One region of the Kitasatospora sp. GP30 genome, then DNA from elsewhere that is predicted to be linked to it. Evidence: riboswitches for the same ligand, from Rfam matches in the RefSeq annotation. Region 1 holds a riboswitch; each other region holds the start of a gene.
The links. Region 1 has a riboswitch for thiamine pyrophosphate ahead of P3T35_RS00495 (cytosine permease). Riboswitches for the same ligand answer to the same signal wherever they lie in the genome.

Region 2: another riboswitch for thiamine pyrophosphate. It lies ahead of thiC (phosphomethylpyrimidine synthase ThiC); the one in region 1 lies ahead of P3T35_RS00495 (cytosine permease).
Region 3: another riboswitch for thiamine pyrophosphate. It lies ahead of thiO (glycine oxidase ThiO); the one in region 1 lies ahead of P3T35_RS00495 (cytosine permease).

Annotation. Positions count from the first base shown of each region.
Region 1 is NZ_JARZAH010000001.1:101,089-107,336, reverse strand. Features, by position in the region: tRNA gene P3T35_RS00505 (tRNA-Ser) at 70-157, opposite strand; gene P3T35_RS00500 (trypsin-like peptidase domain-containing protein) at 231-2,090, opposite strand; TPP riboswitch at 2,330-2,478, shown strand; gene P3T35_RS00495 (cytosine permease) at 2,470-3,840, shown strand; gene P3T35_RS00490 (glycerophosphodiester phosphodiesterase) at 3,902-4,744, shown strand; gene P3T35_RS00485 (ATP-binding protein) at 4,971-5,516, shown strand; gene P3T35_RS00480 (DUF5926 family protein) at 5,643-6,248, shown strand, end outside.
Region 2 is NZ_JARZAH010000010.1:149,137-155,384, reverse strand. Features, by position in the region: gene P3T35_RS17840 (hypothetical protein) at 1-436, shown strand, start outside; gene P3T35_RS17835 (flotillin family protein) at 554-2,023, opposite strand; gene P3T35_RS17830 (hypothetical protein) at 2,227-2,433, opposite strand; TPP riboswitch at 2,603-2,737, shown strand; gene thiC (phosphomethylpyrimidine synthase ThiC) at 2,733-4,556, shown strand; gene P3T35_RS17820 (GNAT family N-acetyltransferase) at 4,677-5,330, opposite strand; gene P3T35_RS17815 (CBS domain-containing protein) at 5,919-6,248, opposite strand, start outside.
Region 3 is NZ_JARZAH010000002.1:492,102-498,349, forward strand. Features, by position in the region: gene pknB (Stk1 family PASTA domain-containing Ser/Thr kinase) at 1-823, opposite strand, end outside; gene P3T35_RS05565 (thiazole synthase) at 919-1,737, opposite strand; gene thiS (sulfur carrier protein ThiS) at 1,742-1,951, opposite strand; gene thiO (glycine oxidase ThiO) at 1,948-3,102, opposite strand; TPP riboswitch at 3,095-3,207, opposite strand; gene P3T35_RS05580 (FAD-dependent oxidoreductase) at 3,320-4,468, shown strand; gene P3T35_RS05585 (Rv2175c family DNA-binding protein) at 4,538-4,885, shown strand; gene thiE (thiamine phosphate synthase) at 4,882-5,532, shown strand; gene P3T35_RS05595 (polyprenyl synthetase family protein) at 5,605-6,248, opposite strand, start outside.

The DNA of each region.
Region 1 (6,248 bases):
CTCCGATACGAAAAAGGCGGGCACCGGCATGTCACCGGTACCCGCCCTGACCAGGCTTTCGCCTACCAGCGGAGAGCGTGGGATTCGAACCCACGGTACGGGGTCACCGCACGACAGTTTTCAAGACTGTTCCCTTAGGCCGCTCGGGCAGCTCTCCCAGGCGGAGGTCAGCCTAACGGGTCCAAGGGGGTGTGGTGCACCGGGTTTGGCGGCCCGGTGCACCGGGTGGGTCAGTTGGTGTCGCCGGAGCGGCTGCCGAGGGTGACGGTGGTGGTGCTGGCCTGACCGTTGCGGGTGTAGTCCACCTGGACCTGGTCACCAGGGGAGTGCGTCCAGATGGTGGCGACCAGGGCCGGGCTGCCGTCGATCTGCACGCCGCCGAGCTTGGTGATGACGTCGCCCGCCTTGAGGCCGGCCTTGTCGGCGGGGCCGCCGGGGGTGACCGGCGGGGTGCCCTGGATGGACTGGGTCTGCACCTGGGCGCCGTCGCCGTTCTGGTAGTCGTCGTTGCGCAGGATGCCGAGGGTGGCGTAGACCGGGGTGCCGGTCTTGATCAGCATCTGGGCGACCCGCTTGGCCTGGTTGATCGGGATGGCGAAGCCGAGGCCGATGCTGCCGGCCTGGCCGCTGCCGCTGGAGTTGGACTGGATCGCCGAGTTGACGCCGATCACCGCGCCCTGGCCGTTGAGCAGCGGGCCGCCGGAGTTGCCGGGGTTGATCGAGGCGTCGGTCTGGAGCGCCATCATGTACGAGGTCTGGTTGCCGGCCTGGTCGCCGGACTGGACCGGGCGGTTCTTGGCGCTGACGATGCCGGAGGTGACGGTGCCCTCCAGGTCGTACGGGGCGCCGATGGCGATGGTCGTGTCGCCCACCTGCACCTGGTCGGAGTCGCCCAGCGGGAGCGGGACCAGCTTGCCGGCCGGCGGGTTGTCCAACTTGACCACGGCGATGTCGTAGCCCTTGGCCTGGCCGACCACGGAGGCGGGGTAGGTGGTGCCGTCGGAGAACTTGACGGTCAGCTTGCCGCCGCCCTGGGCCGGGGCGACCACGTGGTTGTTGGTCAGGATGTGGCCCTCGGTGTCGAAGACCCAGCCGGTGCCGGTGCCGGACTCGCTGCTGCCCTCGGCCTTGATGGTGACGGTGCTGGGCAGCGCCTTGTTGGCGATCCCGGCCACCGAGTCGGGCGCCCGGTTGGACGCCTGGCTGCCGCCGTTCACCGAGACCGTGGTGCTGTTGTGGCTGCTGCCCGCGTTGCTCGACGAGTCACCGCCCTTGATCGCGGCGCCCGCGACACCGCCGGCCAGGCCCGCCACCAGGGCGATCGCGGCGATCAGGGCGACCAGGCCGCCCTTGCCCTTCTTGCGCGGGGCCGGCTGGCCCCAGCCGCCGGGGTACTCGCCGCCCGGACCACCCGAGTACTCGCCGCCCGGACCACCCGGGTAGTCGCCGCCCGGGCCGCCGGGGTAGCCGGGGCCACCGGGGTAGCCGGGGCCGCCCGGGGCGGTGGGGGCGCCGCCCCAGCCCTCGCCGACCGGGTGGCCGGCGCCGAACGGGTGGTGCGGCTCCTGCGGGGACCCGGCCGGCACACCGGCGGTGATCTGCGGGGCGACCCGGGGGTCGGCGGCGGCCGCGGGCGTCGCGTACGGGTTGAGCGGGGGCTCCACGACCGTGGGCTCCACGGCCAGGGGCTCCACGGCCAGGGGCTCGACGGCAGGCGCCGGCTGAGCCGGGGCGGGCGGCAGCACCGGCGGCGGCGCGTCCACGTATCCGGAGCCGGCACCCGGCGCGGCGGGCGGCGGCGCGTCGATGTACTCGGGCGCGCTCAGGCCCTCGGCGACGGTGGGCTCGCCAACCGGAGCGGCGGGAGCCTCGGGGGCCGGCACCCGGCCGAACGCCATCGTCTTGTCAGCCGGCGCGGCCGGCTCCGCCTCGGGAGCCGGCACCTTGCCGAACGCCACCGTCGGCGTCACTTCGCCGGTGCCCGGCGCCGCCGCACCACCGACCGCCGGAGTGCCCCCCGGCTCGCCGTGACCGCTGGAGAGTTGCTCCCCCTGCGGCCCGGTGGAACCACTCTCGTGCTCGGTGCTCACGGACGACCTCCATCGCTGACAGGACCTTGGCCCATAGTTTTTCCCATGCCCGATCTGGTTGCCGTAAGGGCCTGCCTGAAGAACTGGTAAGAATCCTTAGGCGCACCCGACGGCCCGCGATCGCCCACCCCTCGGGACCACTCGATCGGCCTCGACCGAACGTGGTGTCCCGCCGATCCGGACGGCGCATTCCCCCATCCTTGGCGTATTCCGCGTGTCGGGCTACCCTTTCCGGGCCAAATCTGACACGCGGGAGCTTGGACCCACCAGGCTGAGAGTGCGCTGGTCGACCGTACGCCATGGCGATTTCGCCGGCGCGGGCGAGGGAGCGCAGACCGCCGGAACCTGTCCGGGTAATGCCGGCGTAGGGAGTTTCGCCATGACGGCTGCTTCGCCCTCCCCTGCCTCCACCGCGGTGCTGCAGGACGCACCGCCCGTCCGCGCCGAGGCGCCGCTGGTGCTGGACACCGCGCCGCCGCGCACCCTGGGCTTCCGGGACCAGTTCGCGCTCTGGGCCAACCTCGGGATCAGCCTGATCGGCTTCACCACCGCGAGCACCGTGCTCGGCGCCCAGGGCCAGGAGCTGTCGATCACCGCGGCGACCACCGCGATCGTGCTCGGCACCGTGATCGGCACCGCGATGCTGGCGGTGGCCGCGCTGATCGGCGCCCGCACCGGCGCTCCGGCGATGGCGGTGCTGCGCGGCCTGTTCGGCACCCGGCTCTCCTACCTGCCGACCGTGCTCAATGTGCTGCAGTGCGTCGGCTGGGGGATCTACGAGCTGCTGGTGATCTCCAGCGGCGCCCAGACGGTGGTCGGCACCCAGGGCTGGCACTGGCTCTTCGTGCTGGTGGCGGGGACGCTGACCACGGTGCTGACGATCTGGCCGCTGGGCTCGATCACGGCGCTGCGCAAGTACGTGGCGGTCGCCGTGGCCGTGGCGATGGTCTACTTCACCGTCCAGCTCGGCCGGCACCACATCCCCAACCCGGGCGCCGGCAACTGGCACGGCTTCCCCCAGGCCACCGACGCGATCATCGCCATCTCGGTCTCCTTCGTGCCGATGGCCGCCGACTACACCCGGCACTCCCGCACCGCGCGCGCCTCGTTCTGGGGCACCTTCTCCGGCTACACCATCGCCCAGGTCTGGTGCTACCTGCTGGGCCTGATCGCGCTGCTGCAGGCGAAGGGCAACGTGGACAACCTGCTGACCTCGTTCACCGGGGTGACGGCCGGCTGGGCGTTCCTGCTGGTGCTGGTGCTGCGCGAGGCCGACCAGTCGTTCGCCAACGTCTACTCGACCGCGATGTCGCTGCACAACCTCCTCCCCCGGGTGGACCGGCGCTGGCTGACCGCCGGGATCGGCGTGCTGGTCACCGCGGTCGCCACCCAGATCAACCAGCTCGCCACCTGGTACTCCAACTTCCTCTACCTGATCGGCTCGGTCTTCGTGCCACTGCTCGCGGTGCTGGCGGTGGACTACTTCCTCGGCCGCGGCCGCCGGCAGGGCTGGGCGCTCACCCAGGACGCGCCGTCCCGGCCGCTGCTGCTGCTCCCGTGGGTGCTGGGCTTCGCGACCTACCAGTACCTGTCGCCCACCCCGATCACCACCGGCTGGACCGCGTTCTGGACCAGGGCGCAGTCGCTGCTGCACTACACCCCGGGCGACTGGACCTCGGCCTCGCTCTACTCGTTCCTGGTCGCCGGGCTCGCCACCTGGGCGCTGACCAGGGCCGTTCCCAAGGCCTGACGGTCCGGTTGTTGGGGTGCCCGTCGCGTTCGCGTCATCTCGCGGCTCTAGGCTGGAGCCCGTGACGACCCCCGATCTGACGGCCCCCGACGCCGCCCGCACCGCGCAGACGGTGCAGGTGGTGGCGCACCGCGGCTCCTCCGCCGCGCTGCCCGAGCACACCCTCGCCGCCTACCGGCGCGCTCTGGCCGAGGGCGCCGACGCGGTGGAGTGCGACGTGCGGGTGACCGCGGACGGGCAGCTGGTCTGCGTGCACGACCGGACCATCGAGCGGGTCTCCGACGGCGGCCGCCGGGTGGTCTCGGCGCTCACCCTGGAGCAGCTGCGGGCCTACGACTTCGGCTCCTGGAAGCACCCCGAGCAGCCCGAGCCGCAGCCGGTGCTGACCCTGGAGAGCCTGCTGGAGCTGGTCGCGGACGCCGGCCGCCGGGTCGACCTGGCGATCGAGACCAAGCATCCGGTGCGGTTCCGGGGCCGGGTGGAGACCGAGTTGGTGGCGATGCTGCGCCGGTTCGGGATCGCCGGCGCGGTCGGGCCGTACGAGGCCGACGGCGAGGGCGCCTCGGGGCGGCCGCACGCCCGGATCATGAGCTTCTCCGGGCTGGCGCTGGGCCGGGTGCGCAGGGCCGCGCCGGAGTTCCCCCGGGTCTTCCTGTTCGAGCACCCGGAGCTGCTGCGGCTCTGGCCGGGCGCCGGGCTGCCGCAGGGCGCGGTGGTGGCCGGGCCGGGCATCGAGCTGGTGCGCCGTCGCCCGGAGCTGGTCCGCGCGCTGCGGGCGGCCGGGCACCGGGTGCACGTGTGGACGGTGGACGAGCCGGCCGATGTCGAGCTCTGCCTGGAACTCGGCGTTTCGGCGATCATCACCAATCGGCCCCGCGCGGTGCTGGACCAACTCGGGCGCTGAGCGTACGCCCGGCGCGGGGAATACCCGCGGCGGCGGAATCCCACTCCTGCGATTGACGCAGCGTAAGCGGATAATCACCTTTTGCGTACGCTGGGTCGCGAAAGTCGATGAGTGTCGCGACGACTTCACAATTGACGCACCCCGTGCACCCGGAGCCGTTTCCGTCGCATTCCACCGGGGCATCCATCCCTCGGCAAACGCTGAAGGAGGTCCGGGGGTGGCGTTGATGGTGGCGCGTGAAGTGCCGACTTCATCGACCATGGCGGTGCCGCACGGCCCGGCCAGCGTCGGGGCAGCCCGGCGCAGGTTGCGCCGTGATCTAGGCGACCAGGAGGTGCCCGACACCGTCATCGATGACGCGGTCCTGATCCTTTCCGAACTGCTCAGCAATTCCTGTCGCTATGCCCGGCCACTCGGTCCATTGCTGGACCTTACGGAACGGGACTTCGCCGAGGAATTTCCGGGCAATGGCAGCAATATGACGTGGCACCAAGAAGTCAGGGATTCCGCGACCGAAGATCTCGGCGGCATCCTGGTGCGCTGGCAGATGCACGGCGACGGCACCCTGACACTGGAGGTCACCGACGGCGGCGCGACCACCAGGCCGCTGCCGGCCCGGCCCTCGCTGACCGCCAGGGGCGGCCGCGGGCTGAGCATCGTCGGCCAGCTGGCCACCGACTGGGGGGTGCGCGACGCGCCGGGCGAGGTGACGGTGTGGGCCGCGCTGCCCGCGCACGACCGGGTACCGGAGCCGCAGCGGGTGCAGCCGTAGCCGTGGCGGGTGCGACTGTAGCCCTGGCAGGCGCGGCCGGGGGCCGCCGCGGGCGCCGGTAGCCGGCCGCGGATTCTCAGTAGGCTGCCCCGGAGACACTGACCCCACTTCCGGGAGAGCCGCGCCATGGCCAAGAAGGCCGCCAACAAGTCCGCCCAGTCCACCGCCGCGACCGGCACCGTCCCCGTGGTCGGCGCCCGCGAGGCCTGCCCGTGCGGCTCCGGCCGCCGCTACAAGGCCTGCCACGGCCGGCAGGCCGCGCACGCCGAGCAGGAGCTGGTGCAGCGCCCGTTCGAGGGGCTGCCCGGCGAGGCGGACTGGGTGGCGCTGCGCGAGCTGGTGCCGGCCGCCACCGCTCCGCTGACCCTGACCGCCGCCGCGGCCGCCGGTGCGTCCGGCGAGGTGCCGTCGGTCACGCTGGCCACCGTGCTGCCGCTGGCCTGGCCGGCGCTGCGCCGTCCGGACGGCTCGATCCTGCTCGGCCTGCAGACCCAGTCGTCCTCCGGAGACCTGAGCCGGGACCTGGCCGATGCGCTCGTCCAGGCGCTCACCATCGAGCCCGGCACCCCGGTGCCGACCCGCCGGGCACCGGCCGACGGTCCGCGCCTGCAGGAACTGCTGGACCTGGACGTGCCGTTCACGCCGGCCGTGCACACCGGCTTCGAGTTCTGGCTGGAGGACGCCGAGTCGGCCGGCGGCGAGGTGGCCGCGTCGCTGGAGCGGGCCAACGCC
Region 2 (6,248 bases), on a different contig from region 1:
CGTCGGGGTGGACGCCTACCGGGACGCGGGCAACGCCGACCACTTCCGGCAGCTGCTGGCGGGTGCCTTCGAGCACGGCAAGCCGGTGGCGGTCACCGAGTTCGGGTGCTGCGCCTACCAGGGCGCGGGCGCCCGGGGCGGGATGGGCTGGGCGGTCGTGGACCACGAGACCGAGCCGGCGCGCATCACCGAGCCCCTGGTCCGGGACGAGCAGGAGCAGGTGCGGTACCTGCGGGAGCTGCTCGCGGACTTCGAGGAAGCGGGGGTCGACTCGGCGTTCTGGTTCACCTTCGCGCACTTCGAGGCCCCGCACCGGCCCGAGGACCCGGCCCACGACCTGGACCTCGCCAGTTACGGGGTGGTGGCGATGCTGCCCGAGGGCGGCCGGCAGCCGAAGGCGGTCTTCGCCGCACTGGCTGAGGCCTACCAGCGCTGACTCAGCCGCCGCAGGCGGGTTTCGGCCCGTCAGAAGCCGAACGCGGCCGCGCTCGGTCCCTCCGGGGGGAGGGATCGGTCGCGGCCGCGTTCTCCGTGTGCCTGACGGCCGTTCAGCTCACTGCGCGTCCTGCAGCGGGATCGACTGCGACGCGGGCTTGGCCGGCTTGGCCTCCTTGGCCTCCTCGCCGGTGCCCGGGTTCATCGTGCCGAGCAGCTGGCGGGCCAGCCCGAGACCGGTGCCGCCCATGGTGAGCGCCTTGGCGAACATCTCGCCCATGCCCTCGGCGCCGTTGAGCAGCACCATGTGCTCCACGTTGCCGAAGGCGTCGGCCCCGGCCCGGACGATCTCCGGCCAGTTCTCGGCGAGTTGCTGGGCGACCACGGCCTCCTGGTTCTCCGCCAGCGCGGCGGCCCGGGCCTTGATCGCCTCGGCCTCGGCCAGACCGAGGGCGCGGGCCGCCTCGGCGGCGGCCAGACCCTTGGCCTCGGAGGCGGCGGCCTCGGCCTGACCGGTCGCCCGGGTGGCCTCGGCGGCGGCCAGACCGCGGGCCTTGGTCGCCTCGGCCTCGGCCTGCGCGGCGATCTTGACCCGGTTGGCCTCGGCGCCGGCCTTCAGCTCGGTCTCCTTGGCCTGCGCCTGGGCGGACGAGATCCGGGCGTCGCGGTCGGCCTCGGCGTGGGTCCGGACCTCGTAGGCGCGGGCGTCGGCCGGCTTGCGGACCTCGGCCTGCAGCTGCTGCTCCTTGCGCAGACCCTCCAGCTCGGCGACCTTGGTCTCCTGGACCACGACCTCCTGCCGGGAGGCGGCCTCGGCGAGCGGGCCGGCCTGCAGCGCGCGGGCCGCGGCGGTGTCCATCTCGGCCTGGTAACCGGCCTGCTGGATGCCGGAGTTGCGGGTGGCCTCGGCCTTGCGGGCGGACGCCTCCTGCTCGGCCTCGGTGGCCTGCCGGTCGGCCTCGGCGGCCGCGATGCGGGCGTCCCGCTGCACGGCGGCGGCGTGCGGCGCGGCCAGGTTCTTGATGTAGCCGGTCGGGTCCAGGATCTCCTGGATCTGCAGCGAGTCGATGATCAGGCCGAGCTTCTCCATCTCGGTGCCGGAGGCCGCCCGGGTCTCACCGGTGAGCCGCTCGCGGTCGCGGATCATCTGCTCGACCGTCAATCCGCCGACGATGGAGCGCAGATGACCGGCGAACACGTTGTGCACCCGCTGGCCCATCTGCTTCTGCTGGTCCAGGAAGCGCCGCGCGGCGTTGGCGATCGACACCGTGTCGTCGCCGACCTTGAATATCACCACGCCCTTGACCCGTACCGGGATGCCCTGCGAAGTGACGCACTCGACGTCCAGCTCGGCCTCGTTGAGGTCCAGGGACAGCTTGCGCACGGTCTGGATGCCCGGGGTCACCAGGGTCCCGCGGCCCGTGACGATCCGGAACCCGAGCCCCTCGCCCACACCCTCGGTGCGGTGCTTGGAGCCCGAGATGATCAGTGCCTCGTTCGGCTCGGCGACTCGCCAGCAGAGCTTGAAGAGCACGATCAGAAGAATGACGGCGGCGACGACGGCCCCCGCGATGATGCCGATCAACATCGGCTGCTTCCCCCTTCAGGGCACACCGCTCCGTGGCTGCGCTCGGTTGTGCAGGATTGCGCGGAACGCGGTGGCGAGTGGAGATTCTGCGCTTGATCCATTCGGTTGGGAATACCGGGGCGGCGTGTCGCCGATGTTGTCACTCAGAGGTGACAAAGTGCGGACCCGCTGCCCCTGCACCGCGCCCGCCGGCCGGTGCCGCGTCAGCCCGTGGTCGGGGCCACGAAGACGGTCCGCGGCGGCTGGTACTCGACCACCACCACCGGTGTCCCGACCGGCAGTTGGTCGCCCGGCACCGCCAGGTAGGCAAGGAAGGCCTCGGTGCCGACCCGCTCCGGTACGTGCACCATCACCTCGCCGACCAGCCCTTCGCCGACCCTGCCCGTGACCCGTCCGCTGTACCCGATCACCGTTGCGTCCCCCCGTCGCTGCACCTTCGCCGTCCGTCGGCGAGCTCCCAGTGTGCCCCCGGGCACCGACGGCTGCCCAGGGCAGGGCCGCCGGCTCGCCGACCGCACCCCCTCTGGACGCTCCGCCGGAGCGCCCGTTACCGTGGTGAGGTCTTCAGGCAGGCACTTCCGCCTGCCGAACGGGAGCTCGGAGCACCGGGCTGAGAGGGCGCTGAACGATCCGTCGACGGACGGGCCGACCGCTGCGCCGACCGCAGGAACCTGACCGGGTAATGCCGGCGTAGGGAGTAGAAGGTCTGATGACCAGTTTGGATGACGCACGTCCGGCCACCACCGAGGACCGGACCGCAGTCAGCAGCGCCGCCACCGGGTACCCCACCCCGGCCTGGCGCAAGGCCTACCGCCAGGGCTCCCGCCCCGATCTGCGGGTCCCCTACCGCGAGGTGCACCTCACCAACGGCGCCACCGTGCCGCTGTACGACACCTCCGGGCCGTACACCGACCCCGACCACCAGCCCGACGTGCGCCGCGGCCTGCCCGCGCTGCGCGACTCCTGGATCCGCCAGCGCGGCGACGTCGAGGAGTACGACGGCCGCGAGGCGCGGCCCGAGGACGACGGGATCAAGCACACCTCGCCGCGCGGTGGCGACCTGCGCAACCTGGACGCGGTCTTCCCCGGCCGCCCGCGCCGCCCGCTGCGCGCCCGCGACGGGGTGGCGGTGACCCAGCTCGGCTACGCCAAGCGCGGGATCATCACCCCCGAGATGGAGTTCGTGGCGCTGCGCGAGGGCCTGGAGCCGGAGTTCGTCCGTGACGAGCTGGCCCGCGGCCGCGCCGTGATCCCGGTGAACGTCAACCACCCGGAGGTGGAGCCGGCCATCATCGGCACCAACTTCCTGGTCAAGATCAACGCCAACATCGGCAACTCGGCGGTCACTTCCTCCATCGAGGAGGAGGTGGAGAAGATGACCTGGGCCACCCGCTGGGGTGCCGACACCGTCATGGACCTCTCCACCGGCCGCAACATCCACACCACCCGCGAGTGGATCCTGCGCAACTCCCCGGTGCCGATCGGCACCGTGCCGCTCTACCAGGCGCTGGAGAAGGTGGACGGCCGGGCCGAGGAGCTGAGCTGGGAGGTCTACCGGGACACCGTCATCGAGCAGTGCGAGCAGGGCGTCGACTACATGACGGTGCACGCCGGCGTGCTGCTGCGCTACGTCCCGCTGACCGCCCGCCGCAAGACCGGCATCGTCTCGCGCGGCGGCTCGATCATGGCCGCCTGGTGCCTGGCGCACCATCAGGAGAACTTCCTCTATACCAACTTCGAGGAACTCTGCGACATCCTGCGCGCCTACGACGTCACCTTCTCGCTGGGTGACGGCCTGCGCCCCGGCTCGACCGCCGACGCCAACGACGAGGCCCAGTTCGCCGAACTGCAGACCCTCGGCGAGCTCGGCCGGATCGCGCGGGCCAAGGACGTCCAGGTGATGATCGAGGGCCCGGGCCACGTCGCGATGAACAAGATCAAGGAGAACATGGATCTCCAGAAGGAGATCTGCGACGAGGCCCCCTTCTACACCCTGGGCCCGCTCACCACCGACGTGGCGCCCGGCTACGACCACATCACCTCGGGCATCGGCGCCGCGATGATCGCCTGGTGGGGCACCGCGATGCTCTGCTACGTCACGCCCAAGGAGCACCTGGGCCTGCCCAACCGGGACGACGTCAAGACCGGCGTGATCACCTACAAGATCGCCGCCCACGCCGCCGACCTCGCCAAGGGCCACCCCGGCGCGCGCGACTGGGACGACGCCCTCTCCGACGCCCGCTTCGAGTTCCGCTGGGAGGACCAGTTCAACCTGGCCCTCGACCCGGAGACGGCTCGCGCCTTCCACGACGAGACGCTGCCCGCGGAGCCGGCGAAGACGGCGCACTTCTGCTCGATGTGCGGGCCGAAGTTCTGCTCGATGAAGATCTCGCAGAAGATCCGCGACGAGCACGGCGACGGGTCCAGTGCCGTGAGCTCCGAGTTCGACGCCGAGGCGCTGGCGGGCATGGCGGAGAAGTCCGCCGAGTTCGCGGCCCAGGGCAACCGGGTGTACCTGCCGCTGGCGGACTGACAGCTGAAGCGCCGACCTGGGGATCTCCACCTTCAGGTCGGCGCTTCGCTGTTCCGTGCGGCCGGTGCAAGGACGGTGCAAGGGCGGTGTACCCATCCACCCCGCCGGGGCCTCGGCGCGTCAGGAGGAGCTCTCCGACGGCTCGAACCACACGCTGGTCATGGGTGAGTGGGTGGTCCAGCCCAGCGTGGAGTAGAGCGCCTGCCCGTCAGGGGTGCCGACGAGCACGCCGGTAGTGGCGCCGGCTGCGTGGGCAGTGTCCTGCAACGTTCGCATCACCAGGCCACCGAGCCCGCGACGCCGGTGTTCCGGGGCGGTCTCGATCTGGTCGATGACGGCGCTGCGGCCGGTCGGGGCGACCTGGCCGCGGGCGGCGAAGTGCCCCTCGGAGGTGCGGACCAGCACGCGGGTGACGCCGCCCCGGGTCCAGCGGGTCAGGGTGTAGCCGGCCGGAACTTCGGGCCGCTCGGGGGCGAGCGGCACGGTCATCAGGAATGCGACCTGGTCGAACTGCCAGCCGGGGCCGAGCCATGGCCGGACGACGCCCTCCGCCGCGAACAGCTTCAGCCACGTCCCCGGCGCACTCGTATCGGCCACGATCTTGCGCACCTCTGCCTCGCCGGGAGCGGGCAGCACATGCCGCGACACGTGCGTGGCCTGCCCCATGTCGATCGTCCAACCCCATGGCTGCTCGATCGGATCGGACGCGCCGCGCGAGACGATCCAGCCGTCAACCCACATCCGTACGAGCTCGCCAACCGTGACGTCGTGCACTGCCGCCCCCTAGTATGTAATAGGTGCAACGCTACCGCATCACTTACGGGTGATGTGGCCGGCGGCTCTCGGTCAGCCGATCCTGCTTGATCCGCCGGGCCGTTGTCGACGCGGCTGCCCCGTTTGCCCCTGGCGCGACCTGCTCCTTGCGAAAGCTCTCAAAGTCTCTCCTGTTGTGGGTAGTTGGTGGTTGAATCGCTGCGCGGGGGCAGCCGGGGAGGCGGCATCGCTATGCGCGAGATCGAGGTTCGGGGCGGGAGTTGGTCTCACGCGGCAACTACTCTCCCAGGCAGCGGGGCTGGGCGTTCCTGAGGAGTAGGCCCGCTGGTGGACGCGCTTCTGGCGACAGTCGAGGACGGTCCGCCGCCGCAGGACGCACCGACAGGCGGCGGTACCGGGGCGGCCTGAGATGGCGCGTCCGCTTGAGGGTCCGTTCAGCGCTCCGTCCAGCACGACCTTGCGGTTCGCCGAGGTCGCCGCCCAGGGCAACCGGGTGTACCTGCCGCCGACAAACTGACGGTCGTTCATCGTTGGACCTGCTCTGGGGCTGGAGGTGCTTCACGGAGCAGGTCCGCGGGTGTTTGACGGTCATGCGGGCGCGCCGGCGAGCACGCCGGTGGCGCGGTCCGCCGTGAGCACACCGAGGATGTAGCCGTCGTCGTCGACGACGGGCCAGACCGCCAGGCGCTTGATGCGCATCGCGAGCGCGGCCAGGGTCAGACCCATGGTCGGCCAGGCGAACGGGCCGCGCTGGTGCGAGGTGGCGCTGATCGCGGTCCGCTCGGTGTACCAGGAGCTGGCAAGGAACGGGTGGAGTCCGGTGCGGGTGACCAGCCCCTCGCAGCGGCCGTTGTGGTCGCGGACGAGCAGGTACTCGACGTGGGCGCTGTGGAGGATGTCGTTGGCCCGGTCGACGGT
Region 3 (6,248 bases), on a different contig from region 1:
GCAGCTCGACCGCGTCCCACGGCCGGGCATCCCGGTTCCGTGCGGTGGCGGCGGCCACTATCGCGTCCAGCTCCGGCGGCAGGCCCGGCACCGCGTGGGACGGCGGCGGTACGTCCTCCTGCAGGTGACGGTAGATCACCTGCATCGGGGTCTCGCCGACATACGGCTTACTGCCCGTCAGCAGCTCGTAGAGCATGATCCCGGCCGCGTAGACGTCCACCCGCTGGTCGGTCGGGCCGGTCGGCTGGATCTGCTCCGGCGCCAGGTAGGAGACCGTGCCCATGATGAGGCCGGGCGTGGTGGTGCTGGAGTCCGAGGGCTCCGACTGGGTGGTCATCCGGACCAGTCCGAAGTCGGCCACCTTGACCAGGCCGCCGTCGGTGATCAGCACGTTCTCCGGCTTGACGTCCCGGTGCACCAGGTGCGCCCGGTGCGCGGCGCCCAGCGCGGCCAGCACCGGCTCCATCACGTCCAGCGCCGCCCGCACCGAGAACGCGCCCCGGTCGGCCAGCACCTCGCGCAGCGTGCGGCCCGGCACGTACTCCATCGCCAGGAACGCGTTGCCGCCGTCCGCGCTCTGGTCGAAGACGTTGACCACATTGGGGTGCGAGAGCCGGGCCACCGCCTTGGCCTCGCGGATGAACCGCTCGGCGAACGCCGGATCCCCCGCGAACTGCGGGTGCATCACCTTGAGCGCCACCACCCGGTCCAGCCGGGTGTCGGTGCCCTTGTAGACCGTGGCCATGCCGCCCACCGCGATTCGCTCCTCGACCCGGTACCGGCCGTCGAGGAGCGATCCGATCAAGGAATCGTTCAGCGTCATGTCCACCCGAGGAGTCTAGGGGCGGCCAGGGCACGGTTGGGTGACCCTGACGTCATCGTTCGGTACGGCCGCGCCCCGGCCGCCCCGACCCGTCGTCAGAACGCCGGCCGCTCCCGGTGGTCCAGGTCGGCGCGCCCGGCCATCGCCGAGGAGGCCTCCGCGTGGAACCTGCGCGGGATCCGCCCGGCCCGGTGGGCGAGCCGCCCGGCCTCGACGGCCCGGCGCATTCCCTCCGCCATCAGCACCGGCTGCTGCGCCCGGGTGACCGCGGACGCCAGCATCACCGCCGAGCAGCCCAGCTCCATGGCCAGCGCCACGTCGGAGGCGGTGCCCGCACCGGCGTCCAGGATCACCGGCACCCCGGCGCCCTCCACGATCAGCTGGAAGTTGTGCGGATTGCGGATGCCGAGGCCGGAGCCGATCGGCGAGCCCAGCGGCATGATCGCCGCACAGCCCACGTCCTCCAGCTTGCGGGCCAGCACCGGGTCGTCATTGGTGTACGGCAGCACCGTGAAGCCGTCGTCCACCAGGGTCTCGGCGGCGTCCAGCAGCTCGATCGGGTCGGGCAGCAGGGTCCGCTCGTCGGCGATCACCTCCAGCTTCACCCAGTCGGTGCCGAGCGCCTCGCGGGCCAGCCGGGCGGTCAGCACGGCCTCCCCGGCGGTGAAGCAGCCGGCCGTGTTGGGCAGCACCCGGATGCCGTTGCGGACCAGGACGTCCAGCACCGAGCCCTGGGTGTCGGCGTTCACCCGGCGCATCGCCACCGTGGTCAGCTCGGTGCCGGAGACGATCAGCGCCTGCTCCAGCACCTCCAGACTGGGCGCGCCGCCGGTGCCCATGATCAGCCGGGAGCTGAAGGTGGTGTCACCGATGATCAGACCGTCTTCCAGCGTGACAAGCGCAGTGTCGGCCATGTCGTCAGCCTCCCTGCACGGCGGTGAGGATCTCCACCCGGTCCCCGGCGGCCAGCCGGGTACCGGGCCAGGCGCCGCGCGGCACCACCGTCTCGTTGACGGCGGCGGCCACCCCGGTGGGGGCCGTGCTCAGCTCGGCGACCAGCTCGGCGAGGGTCGCGAGGTCGGAGACCTCGCGCGGCTCGCCGTTGACGGTCAGGGGGATCTGGTTCATCGGGGGCTCCTGGCGAAGCGACTGGGCGAGAAGGGGGCGGCGAGGGCGGGGACGGTGCCGGTGGCCAGGTACTCGGCGATCAGGTCGGCGGTCACCGGGGCGAGCAGCACGCCGTTGCGGTAGTGGCCGGTGGCGGCCACCAGGCCGGGCAGCGCGGTGGGGCCGAGCAGCGGGGCGTTGTCCGGGGAGCCGGGTCGCAGACCGGCGGAGCTCTCCACCAGCGGCAGCTCGGTGATCCCGGGGACCAGCTCGTGGGCGTCGCGCAGCAGCTCGTAGACACCGCCGGCGGTCACCGTGGTGTCGTAGCCCTGCTCCTCGACGGTGGCGCCGATCACCAGCTCGCCGTCGGCCCGCGGCACCAGGTACAGGTGGCCGCCGCGGACCACGGCGCGCACGTTGCGGGACAGGAACGGGCCGTAGGCGGGCGGGATCCGCAGCCGCAGGATCTGGCCCTTGACCGGGCGGATCGCGGGCAGCACGCCGTCGGGCAGGCCGGGCAGCTGGTGGCTGCGCGCGCCGGCCGCCAGCACCAGCTGTTCGCCGGTCACCCGCTCGCCGGTGCTCAACCGGACGCCGTGCGCCCGGTCGCCCTCGACCAGCAGTTCCACCGCTTCAGCCCGGTGCAGGGTGACGCCGGCCAGCTCGCAGGCGCGCAGCAGCGCGGTCGACAGGCGCCGCCCGTCCACCTGGTGGTCGTCGGCCACGTGCAGGCCGCCGCGCACGCCGGGGGCCAGCATCGGTTCGAGCTTGCGGGCCTCCCGGCCGGTCAGCCAGCGCGAGTCCAGGCCGAGCCGCTGGTGGAAGGCGTGCAGCTCGCTCAGCTCGGCCTTGTCGTCGGCGTCCAGCGCGACCGCCAGGGTGCCGGTGGCGCGGTAGCCGGTGTCCAGGCCGGTGGCCGCGGTGAGCTCCTTGCAGAAGTCCGCGTAGCGGGTGTTGGAGGCGATCCCGAGGTGCAGCAGCGGCTCCTCGCCGTACTGCAGCTCGGTGACCGGGGCCAGCATGCCGGCCGCCACCCGGGCCGCGCCGCCGCCGGGGGCGGGATCGACCACGGTGACCGACAGGCCGCGCTGGGCCGCGCGCCAGGCCAGGCCGAGACCGATGATGCCGCCGCCGATCACCACGACGTCGTCATGGGATTTCGAGCACGCCAAGACCATGTCTCCCTTCGCCGGAATGACCCGGATCAGGTTCGGACGGTCGCAGGCCGCCGCAGCCCGCCTCTCAGCCCGGTGCGCCGGGCTCCCGTGAGGATGACCCCACCATAACGCCGGGTGAGCGCCGGGCTGAAGGCCGACCGTGGGCCGGGCGCCGCCCGCTCGCTACAGTGGCCCGGTGACGGATGAGCGGGTGGTGATCGTCGGCGCCGGAATGGCGGGGGCGCAGTGCGCGATCGCGCTGCGGGAGGGCGGCTGGCGCGGGCCGGTCAGCCTGGTCGGCGCGGAACCGCACCGGCCCTACGACCGCCCGCCGCTCTCCAAGGACGTGCTGCTCGGCCAGGCCGACACCACCGCCTTCGACCTGGACTGGGACCAGCTCGGCGTGGAGCTGCTGCCCGGCCGCACCGCCACCGGACTGGCCGACGGAGCCCTGCACACCGACGCCGGACCGGTCGGCTACGACCACCTGGTGATCGCCACCGGCGCCCGGGCCGCGTCGCTGCCCGGCGCGGCCGACGCCCACCTGCTGCGCACCATCGACGATTCGCTGGCACTGCGTGCGGTGCTGCGGCCCGGAACCAGGCTGGTGCTGATCGGCGCCGGCTGGATCGGCGCCGAGACCGCCACCGCGGCCCGCAAGCTCGGCTGCGAGGTGACCGTGCTGGAGGCCGCCACCACGCCGCTGCCCGGTGCGCTGCCCGCCGCACTGACCGAGCCGATGCTCGACTGGTACCGGGAGGCCGGCGTTCAGCTGCGGCTCGGCGCGGCGGTGGCCGCCGTCGAACCGGGCGCGGTGCGGCTCGCCGACGGCACCGAGCTCGCCGCCGACCAGGTGGTGGTGGGCATCGGCGCCCGCCCCGACACCGCCTGGCTGGCCGGCAGCGGAATCGCGCTGGACGCGGCCGGCGCGGTGCTCGCCGACGACCGGCTGCGCACCTCGCTGCCCGGCGTCTGGGCGGCCGGCGACTGCGCGAGCTACCCGTCGGCGCGGTTCGGCGAGCGGATCACCGTGCAGCACTGGGACCACGCGCTGCACTCCGGACGGGCCGTGGCCGCGGGCCTGCTCGGCGGCGACGCGCCCTACGACCCGGTGCCGTACTTCTGGTCCGAGCAGTTCGGGCGGATGGTGCAGTACGCCGGCCGGCACGCGGCGGGCGACCGGCTGCTCTGGCGCGGCTCGCCCGCCGAGGCGTCCTGGAGCGCGCTCTGGCTGCGCGACGGGGTGCCGACCGCGCTGCTGGCGGTGGACCGGCCGCGCGACCTGGCGCAGGGGCGGCGGCTGATCGAGCGGGCGGTGGCGGTCGACCCCGCACTGGCGGGCGACCCCGAGGTGCCGCTGAAGGCGGCGATCGCCGCCTGACGTGTGGGGTTGGTGCGAGCGCGGCCGGATAGATGGCAGGCTGGTGCCGTGAGTAGTGAGACGGAATCCATGATTGAGCGGCTCGTTCCCGAGTGGCTGTACCTGCCCGACATCTCCGAGCGCTGGGGTGTGGCGGTCACCGAGGTCCGCCAGATGGTCAAGGACCACAAGCTGATCGCGGTCCGCCGCGGCCCCAACAACGCGCTGCAGGTGCCGGCCGCGTTCATCGAGGACGACGGCCTGGTCAAGCACCTGGCCGGCACCCTGACGGTGCTGCGCGACGGGCGCTTCAACGACGAGGAGATCCTCGAGTGGCTCTTCACCGAGGACCCGTCGCTGCCCGGCAGCCCGATCCAGGCGCTGCGCGAGAACCGCGGGACCGAGGTGAAGCGCCGCGCCCAGGCGCTCTCACTGTGACCCCGGACCTGCGTGCCCGACTGGCCGACGCGCGGCTCTACCTGTGCACCGACGCCCGGCGCGAGCAGGGCGACCTGGCCGAGTTCCTGGACGCGGCGCTGGCCGGCGGCGTGGACATCGTTCAGTTGCGGGACAAGGGTCTGGAGGCCCGCCAGGAGCTGGCCGCCCTGGAGGTGTTCGCGGACGCCGCGGCCCGGCACGGCAAGCTGCTCGCCGTCAACGACCGGGCGGATGTGGCGCACGCCGCTCGCCCCCAGGCGCTGCACCTGGGGCAGGACGACCTGCCGGTGCCGGCCGCCCGGGCGATCGTCGGCGACGAGATGCTGATCGGCCGGTCCTGCCACGCCGAGTCGGAGGTGGCCGCCGCGATCGCCGAGCCGGGTGTGGACTACTTCTGCACCGGCCCGACCTGGCCGACCCCGACCAAGCCGGGCCGCCCGGCCCCCGGGCTGGGCCTGGTGGAGTACGCGGCCCGGCAGCGGAGTGACCGGCCGTGGTTCGCGATCGGCGGGATCGACCTGGGCAACCTGGACCAGGTGCTGGCCGCCGGCGCTCGGCGGGTGGTGGTGGTCCGCGCGATCACGGCCGCCGAGGACCCGGGAGCCGCGGCCGCCGAGCTGGCCCGGCGACTGCGCGCGGCAGGCTGAACGTTTCTGTGAACTGGCGGGCCGTTCACGATAGTTGACGGCCCGCCAGGTCACTCTCCGGGAGGCGGCTGGTCAGTACCGCCGCACGGTGGCGGCCTCGGCCAGCGCCCGCAGCGCCTGCCGGGCCGTCTCGTCCGCCAGCGGAGCCGCCTCCAGCGCGCCCAGCGACTCGGCCATCAGCTGCTCGATCCGCTGCTCCACCTGCTCGGCGGCGCCGCTGCGCGCCACCAGGGCGCTCAGCTCGGCGATCTCCTCGCCGGTCAGCCCGGGGGCGCCCAGCCGGCTGTCCAGCTCCTTGGCGTCCACCTGGTCCAGGCCGCGCAGCGCCAGCGCCACCAGCAGGGTGCGCTTGCCCTCGCGCAGATCGTCGCCGGCGGGCTTGCCGGTGACCGCCGGGTCGCCGAAGACACCGAGCAGGTCGTCCCGCAGCTGGAACGCCTCGCCCAGTGGCAGCCCGAACGCCCCGTAGGCGGCGACCAGTTCGTCGGACGCACCGGCCAGCCGGGCGCCCACCTGCAGCGGCCGCTCGATGGTGTACTTCGCCGACTTGTAGTGCAGCACGGTCTGCGCCCGGGTGAGCGCCAGCTCGTCCATGGAGTCGCCGGCCACCGGCTCCAGCACGTCCAGGTACTGGCCGGCCATCACCTCGGTGCGCATCAGGTCGAAGACCGGCTTGGCGGCCAGCACCGCCGCCGGCTCCAGGCCGCAGCGCACGA